DNA from 2 places in the Rhodoferax sp. RT5P35 genome. Region 2 is predicted to be linked to the other one. Evidence: predicted binding sites of a transcription regulator. Region 2 holds the regulator's gene; the other holds the start of a gene.

Region 1 (8,946 bases), on a different contig from region 2:
CCAGGCAACGCGGGTGATCCGCCTCGACCCGGGCCTGGCCTTTGGCACCGGTACCCATCCCACCACCCGTATGTGCTTGCGCTGGATTGCCAGGCAGAATGCGGGCGTTTTGGCGCGGGTACTGGACTATGGCTGTGGTTCGGGCATTTTGGCGATTGGTGCGGCCAAGTTCGGCGCGACCGACATCGATGCGGTGGATATTGACGGTGCGGCGGTGCAGTCCACGCTACTCAATGCCCACGCCAACCATGTGCAGCTCAAGGCCGGTTTGCCGGACCAGGCGCAAGGCGTGTACGGCACGGTGCTGGCAAATATTTTGGCGACACCGCTCAAGGTTCTGGCTCCACTGTTGTGCGCGCATGTGGCTCCTGGCGGTGCTTTGGTGCTGGCCGGTATTTTGGAGCGCCAGACCGACGAATTGAAGGCGGCTTATGCGCCGTACGCTGTACTCGAAGTTTTGGACAGCGAAGACGGCTGGGTCTTGATGACCGCCCGGTTCTAGGCCGCATCCTTTGTAGGCCCGTGCACGAAAGCCGCAGACCATGGCCTTGATCACGCGCTGTCCGGTGTGTGGAACACTGTTTAAAGTCGTTCCTGACCAGCTCCGCATCTCCGAAGGCTGGGTGCGCTGCGGCCATTGTGCGGAAATATTTGATGCTTCCGGTGATTTACAGCAAAGCGATGCTGAGCACCAATGGGTCCAGCCACTGGCCCCCTTGCCGGACCTGCCGCCAGAACCATCGATACCGGCATTTGTGCCGGTATGGATGCCTGAGCCTGTTCCTACGGCCCTGGCTGAGGCACCTCCTGCGCCTGCCAGCCTGCCCGATCCGGTGCAGGAGGCTCCCGGGCCGAGCGTGCCCATTGAGCTTTGCGCGGAGCCTGAAGCGGCGCTGATTCCTGAGCCAGAGCCTGTTGAGCCGCCTGAAACGCTGGCCGCTCCCATTGCCGAAGATGTCCCGGAAAGTCCGACCGTATTGGAGGCTGAGCCCCTTTTTGCGGCAGATTCTGCGGGTTACTCTTTTACCCGCGAACCGCCTGCACTGACCATGGTGCCGCGCCCCGTGCTGCGGGGGCTCTGGGTGGCTGCGGCGGTGCTGCTGGGGATGATCTTGGGTCTGCAAGGCCTTCTCCATGGGAGAGACAGTGTGGCCGCGACCTGGCCTGAGACAAAGCCTTTATTGCAAGCCTTGTGTGCCAGCATAGGATGTTCGGTACAGACTTTGCGGCAAATCGATGCCATCGTGATCGACAGCTCGACCTTGAGCGCATTGCAAAACGAGGATACCTACCGGTTGAACTTGGTGCTCAAAAACCAGGCAAAACTCGATCTGGCTATGCCTGCGATTGAGTTTGTACTCACCGATATCGACGAGCAGGCGGTATTTCGGCGGGTACTGACATCGACCGAATTGGGTGCGGCATCTCGGGTGCTGTTTGCGGGACGCGAGTGGGCGACCTCGGTCGATCTGCGGGTCATCGACAACCCGAACAAGGGGCGCATTGTCGGCTACCGGTTGCTGGCCTTTTATCCATAAAAAAGGCTCGGTACCTTGCGATACCGAGCCTGATACGGATCAAACTTATCCGGTCAGGGCTTGTTAGACGTAGGGAATGGCCAAGCTGCTTGTGGATTCAGGGTCGTTTGGGCCGACGCCGCTGCCGGTGCAGAGGCCGGTTTGGCTGCAGGTGCTTTGGTGGCTTTCTTGGCGACGGCTTTAGGGGCGGCAGCTTTTGGCGCAGCTTTCTTGGGCTCAGCCTTGGCGACTACCGCTACCTTCTTGGCTGCGGGTGCTTTCTTGGCGGGCGCAGCAGCTTTTGCAGCGGCTTTGGGCGCTGGTGTGGCTGCTTTCTTGGCCGCTGGTACCTTGGCAGGAGCGGCTTTCACCGGAGCTGCTTTGGCGACTACCGCTTTAGCGACTGCAACTTTTTTCGCTGGAGCTGCTTTCTTGGCGGGTGCCGCTTTGCTTGCAGCGGCTTTGACTGGTGCGGCCTTCACTGGGGCCGCTTTGGCAGGCGCAACTTTGACGGCAGCTGCCTTTTTAGCTGGAGCTGCCGCCTTCTTTGCGGGAGCCGCCTTGGCTGGTGCTGCCTTTACGGGCGCAGCCTTGACCGCGACAGGTTTGGCGACTGTTTTAGCGGTAACTACTTTTTTTGCAGCGACTGCCTTGGTAGGGGTTACCGCCTTTGCGGGGGAGGCCTTTTTTGCGGCCGGTTTTTTTGCAGTTGCCATTATTTTCTCCTTGATCTGTTTACAAAGAGCACTTTATGCCGATTGTTAGGCATAGAGCGATGCATGGTGTTGGGCGGTTGCCCAGCACCATGGACTCGGGGGCACAAAGACGGGCCAGCACCGGTGTGCAGGCTGGGGTTTGTGCGGTATTTAAAAGCATGGACGTGATGGCGTTCAATCCCAGGAAAGCGCGCCGCCCGATTGGTACTCAATCACGCGGGTTTCAAAGAAATTGCGCTCTTTCTTCAGGTCGATCATTTCGCTCATCCAGGGAAACGGGTTTTCTTCGTGCGGGAAGCAGGCTTCCAGGCCAATCTGGGTGGCGCGGCGGTTGGCGATGTAGCGCAGGTAGCCCTTGAACATGGAGGCGTTCATGCCGAGTACGCCACGCGGCATGGTGTCTTCGGCGTACTGGTATTCCAGCTCTACCGCGCGCACGAAGAGGTCTTTGATCTCAACTTTGAACTCGGCCGTCCACAGGTGGGGATTTTCCAGCTTGAGCTGGTTGATCAGGTCAATCCCGAAGTTGCAGTGCATGGACTCGTCGCGCAGGATGTACTGGTACTGCTCGGCGGCACCGGTCATCTTGTTCTGGCGGCCTAGTGCCAGGATCTGCGTGAATCCGACGTAGAAGAACAGGCCTTCCATCAGGCAGGCGAATACGATCAGCGACTTGAGCAGGGTCTGGTCGTTCTCGGGCGTGCCGGTATGGAAATTGGGGTCCATGATCGCTTCGATGAAGGGGATCAGGAACTGGTCTTTGTTGCGGATGGACGCGACTTCGTTGTAGGCGTTGAATATCTCGCTTTCGTCCAGGCCCAGCGACTCCACGATGTACTGGTAGGCGTGTGTATGGATGGCTTCTTCAAACGCCTGGCGCAACAGGAACTGGCGGCACTCGGGGGCGGTGATGTGGCGGTAGGTGCCCAACACGATGTTGTTGGCGGCCAGCGAGTCGGCGGTGACGAAGAAGCCGAGGTTGCGTTTGACAATGCGGCGCTCGTCTTCGGTCAGGCCATTCGGGTCTTTCCAAAGGGCAATGTCGCGGGTCATGTTGACCTCTTGGGGCATCCAGTGGTTGGCGCAGGACGCCAGGTACTTTTCCCAGGCCCATTTGTACTTGAATGGCACCAATTGGTTGACATCGGTCTGGCCGTTGATGATGCGCTTGTCGGCGGCGTTGACGCGGCGTGCTGCGGTGGCCTGCACGGCGACGTGGGCGGTAGCAGTGTCCATGGCCGAGGGGGCAATAACAGGGGGAGGCGTAGGTACTGCAGAGGGCGTTTCGGCCAGAAAAACAGCGTGGGCTTCCACACGGCTGGTGGGTAAGCCGAGGGGCGCTACGGATGGCGATGAGGGCTTGACTTCTTCGTCCCAGGTCAACATAGATTTTCCAATGCTAGGATTATGAGAGCAGCATCGAAAAATGAAAAGTATTCATTTTCAATGCCGCTATTTTCAGGGGCTTTGTTGCTCAATCGCATCGCAAAAAAGGAGCTTTTTACGATGCGATGGCCAACCTATCAACAGGCTTACTGGCAGGCTTCGCAGCCGGGGTCGTCGATGGCGCAAAACTTGATGTCGGTTGCGGGGTTGGCGCTGAGGGCATCGGCGTTCATTTGCTGGCGTGCGGCTACGGCGGCAGTGTCGATGGCGCTCATGGCTTGGCTGGGTGCCTGGCCCGAAGACACGGCATTCATGCGGCCTGCGGCCACAGTCGATTTCTCGACGTGGGTGGCGCTGCGGGTGCGCAGGTAGTAGGTGGTTTTCAGGCCACGCGTCCAGGCCAGTTTGTAGGTGTCGTCGAGCTTTTTGCCCGAGGCACCGGCCATGTAGATATTCAGCGACTGGGCCTGGTCGATCCACTTCTGGCGGCGCGATGCTGCCTCCACCAGCCAGGTGGTTTCGACTTCGAACGCGGTGCGGTAAAGCGCCTTGATTTCATGCGGCACGCGGTCGATGGATTGCAGCGAACCGTCGAAGTGCTTCAGGTCCATCAGCATCACGTTGTCCCACAAGCCCAGGCGTTTCAGATCGTGCACCAGGTAGCTGTTGATGACGGTGAATTCGCCCGACAGATTGGACTTGACCGACAGGTTGCCGAAGCAGGGCTCGATCGACGCATCCACGCCAATGATGTTGGAGATGGTGGCGGTGGGCGCAATGGCGACGCAGTTGGAGTTGCGCATGCCGTCCGCCTGGATTTTTTGGCGCAGGCTGCCCCAGTCCAGTGTGGAGGAACGGTCCACATCCACATAGCCGCCACGGGCCTTGGCCAGCAGGTCCAGGGTGTCCAGCGGCAGGATGCCCTGGTCCCACAGCGAACCCTTGTAGCTGGAGTACTGGCCGCGTTCTTTGGCCAGCTCGCTGGAGGCCCAATAGGCGAAGTAGCAGATAGCTTCCATCGAGGTGTCGGCAAAGGCCACGGCGGCTTCGCTGGCGTAGGGGATGCGCAGTTCGTACAGGCTATCTTGGAAACCCATCAGGCCCAGGCCGACCGGGCGGTGCAGCATGTTGGAGGTACGGGCCTTGGTGACGGCGTAGTAGTTGATGTCGATCACGTTGTCCAGCATGCGCATGGCCGTGGTGATGGTCTTTTGCAGCTTGGCGTGGTCCAGAACCTTGGATACGACGCCATTGGCATCGGGTGCACCGTTGGTGATGTGTTGCAACAAGTTGACCGAGCCCAGGTTGCAGACGGCCGTTTCGGTGTCGCTGGTGTTCAGGGTGATTTCGGTGCACAGGTTGCTGGAGTGCACCACGCCAGCATGCTGCTGGGGGCTGCGCACATTGCAGGCATCCTTGAACGTGATCCAGGGGTGGCCGGTTTCAAACAGCATGGTCAGCATCTTGCGCCACAGATCGCTGGCGGGCAGGGTGCGCGAAGGCATGATTTCACCGCGCAGGGCGCGGGCTTCGTAGGCCACATAGGCGGTCTCGAACTCGGAGCCGAACTTGTCGTGCAGATCGGGCACGTTGTTGGGCGAGAACAGGGTCCAGCTACCGCCTTCCATGACCCGGCGCATGAACAGATCGGGCACCCAGTTGGCGGTGTTCATGTCGTGGGTGCGGCGGCGGTCATCGCCGGTGTTCTTGCGCAGCTCCAGGAACTCTTCGATGTCCAGATGCCAGGTTTCCAGGTAGGTGCAGACCGCTCCCTTGCGCTTGCCGCCCTGGTTGACCGCCACGGCGGTGTCGTTGACGACTTTCAGGAACGGCACCACGCCTTGGGATTCGCCGTTGGTGCCCTTGATGTGACTGCCCAGGGCGCGCACGCGGGTCCAGTCGTTGCCCAAGCCGCCGGCAAACTTCGACAGCAGCGCGTTTTCCTTGATGGATTCGTAAATGCCGTCCAGGTCGTCGGGTACGGTGGTCAGATAGCAGCTGGAGAGCTGGGGCCGCAGCGTGCCGCTGTTGAACAGCGTGGGCGTGCTGGACATGAAGTCAAACGACGACATCACTTCGTAGAACTCGATGGCGCGGGCTTCGCGGTTCGTCTCATTGAGCGCCAGGCCCATGGCCACGCGCATGAAGAAGGCCTGGGGCAACTCGATGCGGGTTTTGCGCACGTGCAGGAAGTAGCGGTCGTACAGGGTTTGCAGGCCCAGGTAGTCAAACTGCAGGTCGCGCTGGGGTTTCAGGGCGGCTGCCAGCTGGGGCAGGTCGTAGGTCACCAGCGCGGCATCCAGCAGCTCGTTGTCCACGCCTTTCTGGATGTACTGGGGGAAGTAATCCACGTACTTGGCGGCCAGCTCGGCCTGCGTCAGATCGGCACCCAGCACCTCTTTGGCGATGGTGTGTAGCAGCAGGCGGGCGGTGGCGTAGGTGTAGTCGGGATCGGTCTCGATCAGGGTCCGGGCGGCCAGGATGGCGGCCTTGTAGACCTCTTCCATCGGCACGCCGTCGTACAGGTTGCGCATGGTTTCGGCCACGATAGGGGCAGCGGTGACTTCGCTGCCCAAACCGGCGCAGGCCTGCTCGATCAGTTGTTGCAGGCGGGCGGTGTCCAGGGCGACACGCTGGCCGTCGTCCAGTACATGCAGCACGGGGGCGGCAGGGGTCTGCGCGGCGACCTGCTTGGCGCGCTCTTGCGTGTGGCGTTCGCGGTACAGCACGTAGGCGCGGGCGATTTCATGGTGGCCACCACGCATCAGGCCTAGTTCCACATTGTCTTGCACATCTTCAATATGGAAGGTGCCGCCACCGGGGCGCGAGCGCACCAGCGCACGCACAACACCTTGCGTCAGCGTGTCCACCACTTCGCGCACGCTGGCCGAAGCCGCGCCTTGCGTGCCATGCACGGCCAAAAAGGCTTTCATCATGGCGATGGCGATCTTGCCCGGCTCGAAAGGCACCACGGCGCCATTGCGACGGATGATCTGGTAGTGCGCCAGCATTTCGGGCGCGCTGGTGTCGCTGCGGTCAGACCGATGGGCTGGGTCATGGGGACGCAGGGCCGATGGCAGCGGCTGGGCGGTGGGGGGGGTATTCAATGCAGTTTGCATGGTTTCCTTGGGGTCTGTCGGTAAGAGCACGGTGTGGAATGGGTGGGGCTAGAACTGGCGGCGGAGCTACGCGAGAACGCGGTAAATATACGGCCATGCCGTGGAATTGAGGCACTTTGCAATGCAAGTTAGACACTATATATAGGGTCTGATATCAATTCAAGCCACTACCGGTAGTGTATCGCGGTCTGAATGCCGGTCAGGGGCTGTGGGCTATTCGGGTCTTGTGGCCGCAATCGTCCGGCAAGCGTTGTGCTACCAGGAAAGCGGCCTGTCCACCCAGTCAATATGCGGCTTGGCAGAGGATTTGCCCTGCAAAACGGCGCAGTGCTTGGGTCTGCTTTGTATCCATCGTTGCCTGCGCTACGCTAAAAGGGCGCGTATTGTTACATTTTTATATTTAAACACGAGCTTGTGTCGCCGATGGAAAGCAATCCGTATCCCACCCTGTGCCGCGTTGCACCGCCTGCCAGGTGAAACCTGCGCCCGGATCGTTTTTGCGGCCCGGTGCGATGTGCTCGTGGCCTGCCACATGGCGGATGGGGTAGGTGGGCTTCAACGCGGCCAGCAGGCTGACCAGGGTGTCGTACTGCTCCGGCTCAAAGGGTTGGCCCTCCAGGCCTTCGAGTTCGATGCCAATGGAGTCGTCGTTGCAGTTGCCGCGGCCGCGGTAGTGCGAGGTGCCAGCGTGCCAGGCCCGGTCGTCGGCGCTCACGAACTGCCACAGCTCGCCCTGGCGGCGGATATAGAAGTGGGCCGACACCTGCAGGTCACGGATGCTTTCAAAGTAAGGGTGGGCGCACCAGTCCAGGGTGTTGCCGAACAGGGCTTGCACGTGGTCACCGCCGTACTCGCCGGGCGGCAGACTGATGGAGTGCAGCACCACCAGGTCGGTGCGCGCACCGAAGGGCCGGGGGCCGAAGTTGGGGGACTTGTGCTGGTGGGCAAATCGGTACCAGCCATTGCGCCACAAAGGCGCTTGTGGTGCCACGTGCTTGTTAGGGGTCTTGGGGTTCATTGTCTTGCGGGGTGGCGATGTTCAGGCGCTCGATGCGGTAGCGGATCTGGCGCAGGCTCAGGCCCAGGCGTTGGGCCGTGGCAGTGCGGTTAAAGCCGGTCTCGTGCAACACCTTGACCAGGATGTCGCGCTCCTGCTGGTCTAAAAAGGCCTGTAGGTCTGTGGGTATGGTGCTGGCGCTGGCGCTGGCGGTAGTGCCGGGCTCCTCGGGCGAGGCCTGCAGCGGTGTCGGTTCGGTAGCGTCAAAGTCGGGGTTGAAGTCGACGTGCAAAGCCTCGCCGTCGCCCATCGCCACGGCGCGGTGCAGCAGGTTTTCCAGTTCGCGCACATTGCCGCTCAGCGGGTGGCTGGCCAGTTGGGCCAGCAGCTCGGGCGACAGCAGCGGCACCGGCATGCCGGATTCAAAAGCGATGCGGGCCAGCAGCGCCTCGCACAGCGCGGGCAGGTCGCTCCGGCGCTCGCGCAGCGGCGGCACGGCGATTTCGATCACATTCAGCCGGTAGTACAAATCTTGCCGAAAGCGCCCGGCTTTCACATCGGCGGCCAGGTCTTTGTGGGTGGCGCTGACGATGCGTACGTCCACCGCGTCCTCCTGGGTGGAGCCCAGCGGGCGCACGCTGCGCTCCTGGATGGCGCGCAGCAGCTTGGATTGCATGGCCAGCGGCAGGTCGCCAATTTCGTCCAGAAACAGGGTGCCGTCGCGGGCTGCCTGGAAATAGCCAGGCCGGTCTTGCACCGCGCCGGTGTAAGAGCCCTTTTTAGCGCCAAAAAACTCGGCCTCCAGCAGGTTCTCGGGGATGGCGCTGCAGTTCACCGCCACCAACGGCCCGGCGGCACGGTGGCTGTTGGCGTGCAGGGCCTGGGCCACCAGTTCTTTGCCGGTGCCCGATTCACCCCGCACCAGCACCGGGGCCATACTGCGCGCCACTTTGACAATGCGCTGCTTGACCCCTTGCATGGCATCCGAGTTACCCACTAATTTCTGTAGCGCACTGTCTCCGTTGGATATGCGCTGCGAGGGTTTTTCACTATTAATTGTGAGGCGCGTGGGCTGGCTGGTGCCCTGGATGGCCGATGCCACCACGGCGCGAAACTGCTTCAGGTCTACCGGCTTGGTCAGGTAGTCGAAGGCTCCGGCTTTCAGGGCTTCGACCGCGTTCTCGGCCGAGCCGTAGGCGGTCATGACGATG
Region 2 (8,946 bases):
CGCCGGTGCTGGTCATTCGTAGCACATCTACAAGCGGGTCCGGCTTTACGGGTGTAGCTACCACGCGAACGCATTCCGCAATAGACAGCGTGGTGTTGCCAGATGGGCAAGCATCGGCCGTCAATGTATACGCACCGGTAGCAGATGAGTCACCCGAAAAAGTTTTAAACGGCACTGACGATGCCGTAACGCCTCCGCATGCCGTTGATGGTGTGGGTGCACTCGCAGTAGCTACACCGCTGGCGATAGTGAAACCTAGGTAGCAGTTTCGCTGTGTCATGTAACGCTCTTGCTGCTGTAGCAGTTCTGCCAATGCCGTGCGCGCTTGTGCACGCTTGCCTTTCAAAATGGAGGCAGTGTAAGCTGGATAGGCGATCGCTCCCAAGATGGATATAACGGCTACCACAATCATTAACTCAATCAGAGTAAAGCCATTTTGGTGTCGGATTTTCATGGTTTATTTTTTAGGTCGAGGTAGTTATTGATTTGACGCCAACTTAAGCGCCCGCTAGCTACTACAACACTTGTAGATGTTGTGGTGCCAGGACCTTTTGTGCCGCTTTGCGTACTCGTTATAACCTTAGTTGTCTGCCTGCGACCAGTAGTGGCGCTGTTCGTACTTTGAGTAGCGGTATCCAATGAAAGCACGATGCTTTCACCCAATAATCCTACAGTTGAAACCACTGATGTACCGCTACCCGTCTCAATATTTAAGTAGTAAGAATTTCCACTTCCATCTGCAGTTGTACAAGACGCTGTGGACCCTGCAGCGGCTGGAATAAGGCTGGAAAAGCTCAAGGCGCTGCCTGACAACGATCCATTACTGACTTCGCGTTCACCTAAGGTTGGAAAGTCGAAGTACCAGCCCGAACGTTGTGTCGCATCTGTACTGCTGGCCGCACGCCCCCAAGTAAATGCAGGTACTGTAACAATGCCAGTGGACGAATTTGCTGTCCCGGCCTGCAGGCGACTGCGATCGGTAATGATGCTATTTGCTCCAGAACTGTCCGCTGTAGTTGTGCCGTTATCAAAAACTGCATAAACCGAATTTTGTACGGTTGATAGTTTGTCGCTAGACTCGAGATATTTTCCAGTGCCAAATACAATATAGTAGGTATTTAATCCATTTACGAGTGGGCCGGATTTAATAGACGGTGCCATGGAAATGGGTTGAACAATATTTGCAGAGGTTTTTGCGATATAAAGTGGTATTGGTGCATTGGTGATGCCATTTTTATAAGGAGAGAGTTTTGCCATATTCCAATTGGCCGCACCATATTGTGAAAAATCTAATTTCCAAAGTTTTCCATGTAGATCGCCCAAGAATATTTGTGCTAATTCACCTGAGGATCCATATGTGACTCTAAAATTAATGAGACCGGTAGCATTAAGTGTGCTTAATGTGCTATCCACAGGGATGGAGATTTTATAATAATTTGTTGAGTCCCATGCCGCTCCAGCCGGTTTGTCTAATGCCAATAAGAAAAGCGCAGGATTTCCAGTGGCGCTATAAAGTCCATTTTCTGGAACATAGTTATTTACTCCACTTGCGACTAATGCAAACCAGCGGTACGTTGCCGTCGTAGCGTTGAGTGCGCTAGTACGCAGACGCATAATTTGAGGCTGACCTACTACATAGCCCATATCAGCATCATCTGCCCGCGTAAATTCCCACATTACTTTGCTGGCCGTAAAAGCGGTAGGATCTGTTACGTCTAATGCAAATACGCCAGAGCCTCCAGCTCCGGTGCCAGATACCAACACAGTTTTCCAGTCTGACGCTGTTCCGGCAAACCCTACTTCCGCTTCTGCCACAACTGGAGTGCTATCCACATAGCTCTGGTGACTTGTGTTGTATGTGGTGCTGGTCAAGGCGGCTAACTTTGATGTCATCCAACTCGGTATGTAAGCAAATAATTCATCCCCAGAAGTGGCATTAAACGAGTGCAGCATTCCATCATTCGCGCCAACAAATACAGCCGCTGTGCGATTTTTATTGCTGGAATAAAAACCTGGGTATGTGCTGCTGTAAGCAATACCTGTGGTGGGCGTTCCTGAGTATGTAATACCAGAATTTATGATGTCGCCAAGTAGTTTAGTGCGCGGGCGAAAAAGAGTATTTTCATTGGTTTTGTCGCCACGGAGGTAGTTAAGCCGAGCCTGTCCATTGCTGTCAGCAGTACTGCTTGGTGTAACTTTCGCTAAGGCGGTTTTTATGGCAGTACTCAGAGAATTATTCCATAAAAAATCATTGGCAACAGGGCTGCTAGTTGCACCAGAATTACCAATAACAATATTACGTAATGTTACAGGAGTGCTCATTGCCGACAATCGGGTGGCGGCCGTCCACGATGCAGAGCTGCTTATTGAAATAGCATTTGAGGAATTTATAGTGATGGGGTATGCAAAAACATCTCCGCTCCAATCGGATGTATCAAAAGAACCTTGGTACACATAGCTGCCAGCGGATGTAACTGTTTTAGAGGCTACCGCACTTCCTGCAATATTTTTTGATACGGTAGTAGCACGGTTAAAAATGTCTTCAAATGCGCTTAAAACTCCACGGGCACCACTTTGCAAGTAATAAGTTCCTGCCTCCCCTGGGGTGTTGGGGTTTTGCCAAACATTGTTATTATTGGTCCCATCTTGCTGTTTGAATGGATTTCCATAAGTGTTGTATGGCTTACTGTTGGCTGAAGTAGATTCAAAGCCTCCATATTTTGATGCCATAAAAAATTGATTGTTGTTCTGCCGGTAACTAGCATTGTTGGATGCGCCGTACTCATTTACATCAAAAAGAAATGTTTTAATTCGAAGCCCAGGGCGTTGCAGGCTAACTCCGTTAGTCCATCCAGCTCCTCTAATATCATGGGTATGCGCCCAATAAGCGGAGCCAATTATTTGATTTGATGGAGTGCCACCATTTGAAGTGTTAGGATTGCCTGTAACACGAGTGGCATTTTGTCCATCAATATAATTTGTAGAGGTGTTGCTCTCGAAATTCTTAACAATATTAAGCCATCCCGTGATATCTGGAATATTATTGCTTGCGTTGGGCGTAGGGATGTTTGAACCATCATGGGTATTTACGTCACCAACGACCACAATATTGCTTTTTTGGCATGAGTAGTCTGCTGTATTGGAGCGACCATTACCATAAGGATCTACCCATGTTGTTGCAACCGGAAATCCATCGTACATTGCCGATGTGATATTGCTTACAGCTGCAGTACTCGGTGGCAGGCCTTGTAGATAGCGAAGAGTTTCGTAATGTAACTCGCCAACAGGGTCGTATATTTTGTACCGTCCTGCAACAGGTCCAGTTCTTCCAAATTTATTTAAATAATTGACTACGCCACTAATATTTGGCGTTTGAGTAGTATCGCCATCAGGATTGGTTGAAAAAACACCGGTTGTGCTATCCCATTCTGCGTTGGGGTTTCCTGTAGTGGGAGTGTTGTCTTGACCATTAATATCAAATGTTTTGGCTCCAACAAATTTCATAGGAGCGCGTAAAACGCCACCGTATCGACTTTGGGTTTGATCTAGCAGATAACCGAAGGCCGCCAAACGGAGTTGGTCACTGTATTTTTGGATAGATCCGGTCGGTTTGTAATTGCCACTCGGGTACTTTGTACATAGTCCGTTACCATTAACATAATTCCGCACATCTAAAAGTGTGCCAGAGCTATCCATGTCGCATACTTTTACGCGGGCATAAAAGAAACCATCTGAATTTAATGTTCCTCCGGATGGTTTCCATGTTCCAGTGTAGCTTCGTGTGTAGCAGTTCTTTGCAGTTCCATTGTACGGATCTCCAAATACTCCATTGGAGCAACTTACTCCATTTGATGCAGGCGCAACTGCCCACTTTTGGCCTGCTCCATACCAAACCTCTTTTATGCCAGAAAATGAGCATGTGTTATTCTCTGATGCACACGAAGCGCTTGCATCAGTAGGCAATGTTTGAGATTTAATAACAATAGGTCCTATGCTTGCAGTTGGTCCACCCAGGTTATAGGCACTCGTGTTTCCACATCCACCTGTACTATTGGTTCCAAAATATATTTGATTAAGAGTATTGGCAACCCAAATGTCACTGCCACTGGCTGCTGTAATCATTAATGTTGGTACTGCCCCAAAATATTTTCCGTCCGCGCCTTTGGGAAGTTGTTTTGCAGGAAAATTACTGCTATTCCACATGCAGATGGGATCCCCATTTGGAATCATGGCACGTTGCAAAATGGTAAGAGATGCCGTGTCAATATAGCGATCGCCACCAGATAGGGCAACTCTTAGCATGTCAATTGCAGAGTTAGATGACCAATTTAGAAAATTTCCACTAAACGCGTTTGTACACATACGATTAGTTGCTGCGCCACTGCGGTCAAAGCGCTTGTAATCACTTGCCGTGAGCCCCGTTGCTGGTGTTTCAGCAGGTGCATCGTTATATGTATAGCAACTTTCAGCATCGTAATATCCCAAGTACTCGTTGGTGTTGGAGTAGTTCGTGTCTAAATACTGTGCGCCTACTGTGGGATACTCTACAGATAATGCCAGTGCGATAATGGGCTTGTCGGAAGTGGATGTGGCATAAAGGGGGTTGCTTGACAAATTAATTGCAGGGATCAGTGGTGCTACAGCTGCTTTAACTGTGGCAATAGTGATGAACGCAACGATGGTTATGGATATCAGTAGAACCCATCGAAGATTTATTATTTTCATTTTTTCTAAAAATAAAAAGTAATGTTTTGATTTAATATTTTTCATATTATATGCATCAGTAGCGGTATATTGTCTGCAGCACGGCTTGAATATCATCGCGTGGTCCAAAACCCATTGCAGTAACTCGATAAATATAGGTTGTGGTGTTTGATGTAATGTCACGCTCGGGATCTGGTATAGGCTCAATGATGTACCGCGGTGGTTTGGAGGGCTGCACTCCTAATCCACCTGCCATAAATATACGATTGGTATATTGACCGAATAATGTAGTGCGTGATGTGCTACTGGTGTCGGTGAAGTCCACCGTTAACCATGCTGGTTTACCGGTGCTTACTAAAGTACATAAACCAACGCTGATGCCGCTATTGCCACATCCTGCAACAAAACTGGATATATCGTTAGAGTTTTTAAATATGCTGCGTCGGGTAGATGCGGTGGGGCCATATATATCAAACTCTGCATCAATGAGGGCGGCTTCGGCTGCTTGCCATGCTATTTGCATGTCTCGGTCATTGCGTGCGCCGCGCTCACTCATGGTCGCAATTTGTATCCCTGCAATACCTAGTAGGGACACGACTGTGAGCACCATCATTACAACGATGAGTGAAGCACCATGTTGCAGAGGTGCGGGTGTAGAGGCCGCATGGTTTGGATATGTCATCTCAATTGCCCTGCTCATTGCGCAAATGCACGGTAAACGTCACTACTTGGCGCAGTCGACCGTCAGGCGTAGGGCTAAAAACCGTACCAGGATCATTGCTGCTTGACATGGCCGATCCAATGGCACCACCAGTTGTACCTGGTGCCGTACCAAAAGGGTAAAAGGTTTGTGCTGCTTTATCTTGGCTTGACCCGGGAGATCCACGTAGCACCATGCCTATGCGCAGACTGCGTACGCGCCGCCAGTTTGCATTGGTTGCTATGCTGTTACCCGTAACGACCATTTGATCTGCACGCAGATAAACATCTGTGATGGAGTCAGTTGCGATAGTGGGAGCGGCATTAGGAGTTACAGCATCAACACCAAACAGAACTTGAAAATTTTCTACGCCTTGGACTAGCGGCTGTGCAGTGCCTGTATCCGTTGAGCACATTAGTGAGGGCTCTCCGTCCGAGCCAGTTGCTACGTAGAGAACACTAAACATTCGGTCATCACGATTGATTGGAATGACATTGGATGTGGTGTTACCCATACAGTTGATCATGGCATTGTCTGAAATACCCGATCCTGGGAATGTTTCATTGGCTTGGTAACGCAATATCAATATGTCACTGCCATATCCAAGTGATCCTGTAGTACGTGTTGTTGGGGTGACTAGGGTGCCCGAAACACTTGCACTCGAGTTGTTAAAACCTGAAATATTAGGATCAGGATTGGTATCAATCCCCATGACAACTTTTCGTGCCGTCCCTGCATAAAGTACATCTTGGTACCCTGTTTGCACTCCAAGACGCTGAATCATGTCTATTGCGAACCGCGCGTTGTCACGCAGTTGCGACGATGCATCAACTGCGGTAAATCCTTGCCTGCTGATGAGTAAGGATGCGATAGCGGCAATAGCAATCAATGTGCTGATCACCATTGCGACCAATAGCTCAACCATGGTTAAGCCCTGCTGGTTGCGCAGTGGTTGGTGCAACAGCTTTTTACTGCAGCCAGTTGAACGTAAGTTGTCTGAAGTCTTCATGGAGTCGTCGTCGTAATTCCAGCGGTAACAGGAAGAACAATGGAGGGTTGGCTGTTTGTGTCGCTAGTGCGTTCTAGAGCCGCGCTACCGGTCAGTGAGCGGTTGGTAGAGCCTCTGGTCCAACCTATTTTTATGACGGTGTTTGCACCCGTTGCTGCAGTGCAACCCCATTGTGGTAATCCGGTGCTGCTATCAAACGGGGCCGAGTCTATGCACACTTTCACGCGTGCGCCGGGCAATTGGCTATCAACCCGCGATAGCCACTCTGTCATTTCCGCGTTGGCAACATCTGTGGTGTTTGTACAGGTACTTGCTGTATTCGATACGTTGAGGCAGTAAGAAGGAGCTGCTGCCGTGAGAGGAGATGTGAAGTCTCCAAGATAAGGATTGCTGGTTGTCAGCAGCGCTATGTCTTTGTTGCCGCGCATCATTTCTGCGAGTTCTCGTGCCAGAGATGCTGCAACAGATTGAGAGCGCGCCTCTCGGTTGGATTGCAGTGCGGTAGCTTGCAAACCCACCATGCCTAAGAGTCCAAACGACAAAATGATGATGGATATAAGCACTTCCAGCAAGGAGAAGCCTTGGGTAGTTTTAGCTAGATGGCGCAACGTCTTGCATTGACGTTCTCGTTCTCGGTGGTGCGAATTTTCCATTCATGGATAATAAATTCATCCCCCAGCCCCAGTGAGACCGCTCATCGTTTGCTAGCGGCCGTTTGGCGGGTCGTCGTAAATTGAGGCTTGTGTTAACGCTTAGCGCTGAACTTCGTCTACTAAAGTCTTGAATTCATCAATATCTTCGAAGCTGCGGTATACGCTGGCAAATCGGATGTAAGCGACTTTGTCGAGCTTTTTTAGCTCGCGCATTACCAGTTCGCCGATTTGGCTAGATATGACCTCACGCACACCCAGATTGAGTAGCCGTTCTTCAACACGTTCTATGGCGTTGTCGATTTGTTCAGTGCTGACCGGACGTTTTCTAAGCGCCAACGAAAAAGAAGCACGTAACTTAACGGAAGCATAGTCAGTGCGGCGCCCATCCTTTTTGACAACTGCTGGATAACTGACATCAGGCCGTTCGTAAGTGGTAAATCTCTTTTCACAACCCCCACAACGGCGGCGGCGACGCACGAGGTCGCCGTCGTCGGATTCGCGGGTTTCGACGACTTGGGTCTCGCCATGGCCGCAGAAAGGGCACTTCATGGGGGCTGTGGTGGCTTAACGGTAAACCGGGAAGCGGCTGGTCAACGCGGCGACCTTGGCGCGCACGGCATCCAGATTGGCTTCGTCACGCGGGTTGTCCAGCACGTCGGCCACCAAGTGGGCAGTGGCACGGGCCTCTTCGTCCTTGAAGCCGCGCGTGGTCATGGCGGGGGTGCCGATACGTACGCCGCTGGTGACCATGGGCTTTTCGGGATCGTTGGGGATGGCGTTTTTGTTGATGGTCATATGCGCACTGCCCAATACGGCCTCGGCTTCTTTGCCGGTAATACCTTTGGCGCGCAAATCGACCAGCATCAGGTGGCTTTGGGTGCCGCCACTGACGATGCGCAGACCGCGCTGGGTCAGGGTTTCCGCAACGATTTGGGCGTTCTTCAAAACCTGTTGTTGGTAAATTTTGAATTCGGGGGCTAGGGCTTCCTTGAAAGCAACCGCCTTGGCTGCGATCACATGCATCAGCGGACCACCTTGCAGGCCGGGGAAGATAGCGCTGTTGATAGCTTTCTCAAACTGCGACTTCATCAGAATGATGCCGCCGCGGGGGCCACGCAGACTCTTGTGGGTGGTGGAGGTGACGATATCGGCGTGCGGCACAGGGTTGGGGTAGATGCCTGCGGCAATCAGCCCGGCGTAGTGCGCCATGTCCACCATGAAGATGGCACCCACGTCTTTAGCGACTTTGGCAAATCGCTCAAAATCAATAGCTAGAGAGTAAGCACTGGCACCCGCGATGATGAGTTTTGGCTTGGATTCATGTGCTTTGCGTTCCATGGCATCGTAGTCAATGGCTTCGTTGGCATCGAGGCCATAGCTAACTACATTGAACCACTTGCCGCTCATGTTCAGCGCCATGCCGTGGGTCAGGTGACCGCCTTCTGCCAAGCTCATGCCCATGATGGTGTCACCAGGCTTCAAGAAGGCCAGGAACACGGCTTCGTTGGCCGATGCACCGCAATGCGGTTGTACGTTGGCGGCTTCCGCACCAAAGATTTGCTTGACGCGGTCAATTGCCAATTGCTCAGTTACGTCGACGTATTCACAGCCGCCGTAGTAACGGCGGCCGGGGTAGCCTTCAGCGTATTTGTTAGTAAGCTGTGATCCCTGCGCGGCCATTACGGCGGGCGAGGCGTAGTTTTCGCTGGCGATCAGCTCGATGTGGTGTTCTTGGCGGGCGTTCTCAGCCTGTATGGCTGCGAACAGTTCGGGATCGGTTTGCTCTACAAGAATCGTACGGTCGTACATGGCAGTCCTTTAACCTGGTAGTCAAGACGGTGGTCCTTGCGGTGAAGCAAGTGCTGCCCAGGCGAACGGCT

Evidence for each region. Region 2 encodes NrdR, which represses ribonucleotide reductase genes. Its sites were predicted from a motif close to CACNANATNTNGTG; they were not measured.
Region 1: a site for NrdR is predicted at 6,872-6,885, ahead of AC097L_RS22325 (ribonucleoside-diphosphate reductase subunit alpha). Genes of this name have one in related genera too.

The regions. Positions count from the first base shown of each region.
Region 1 covers NZ_JBWMAX010000020.1:19,255-28,200, forward strand. Annotated here, with positions in the region: gene prmA (50S ribosomal protein L11 methyltransferase) at 1-502, shown strand, start outside; gene AC097L_RS22310 (DUF3426 domain-containing protein) at 543-1,538, shown strand; gene AC097L_RS22315 (histone) at 1,592-2,233, opposite strand; gene AC097L_RS22320 (ribonucleotide-diphosphate reductase subunit beta) at 2,408-3,619, opposite strand; gene AC097L_RS22325 (ribonucleoside-diphosphate reductase subunit alpha) at 3,766-6,738, opposite strand; gene ampD (1,6-anhydro-N-acetylmuramyl-L-alanine amidase AmpD) at 7,139-7,756, opposite strand; gene AC097L_RS22335 (sigma-54-dependent transcriptional regulator) at 7,737-8,946, opposite strand, start outside.
Region 2 covers NZ_JBWMAX010000014.1:115,748-124,693, reverse strand. Annotated here, with positions in the region: gene AC097L_RS19775 (type IV pilin protein) at 1-454, opposite strand, end outside; gene AC097L_RS19770 (pilus assembly protein) at 451-4,770, opposite strand; gene AC097L_RS19765 (pilus assembly PilX family protein) at 4,781-5,386, opposite strand; gene AC097L_RS19760 (PilW family protein) at 5,388-6,413, opposite strand; gene pilV (type IV pilus modification protein PilV) at 6,410-7,066, opposite strand; gene nrdR (transcriptional regulator NrdR) at 7,166-7,615, opposite strand; gene glyA (serine hydroxymethyltransferase) at 7,631-8,875, opposite strand; ZMP/ZTP riboswitch at 8,924-8,946, opposite strand, start outside.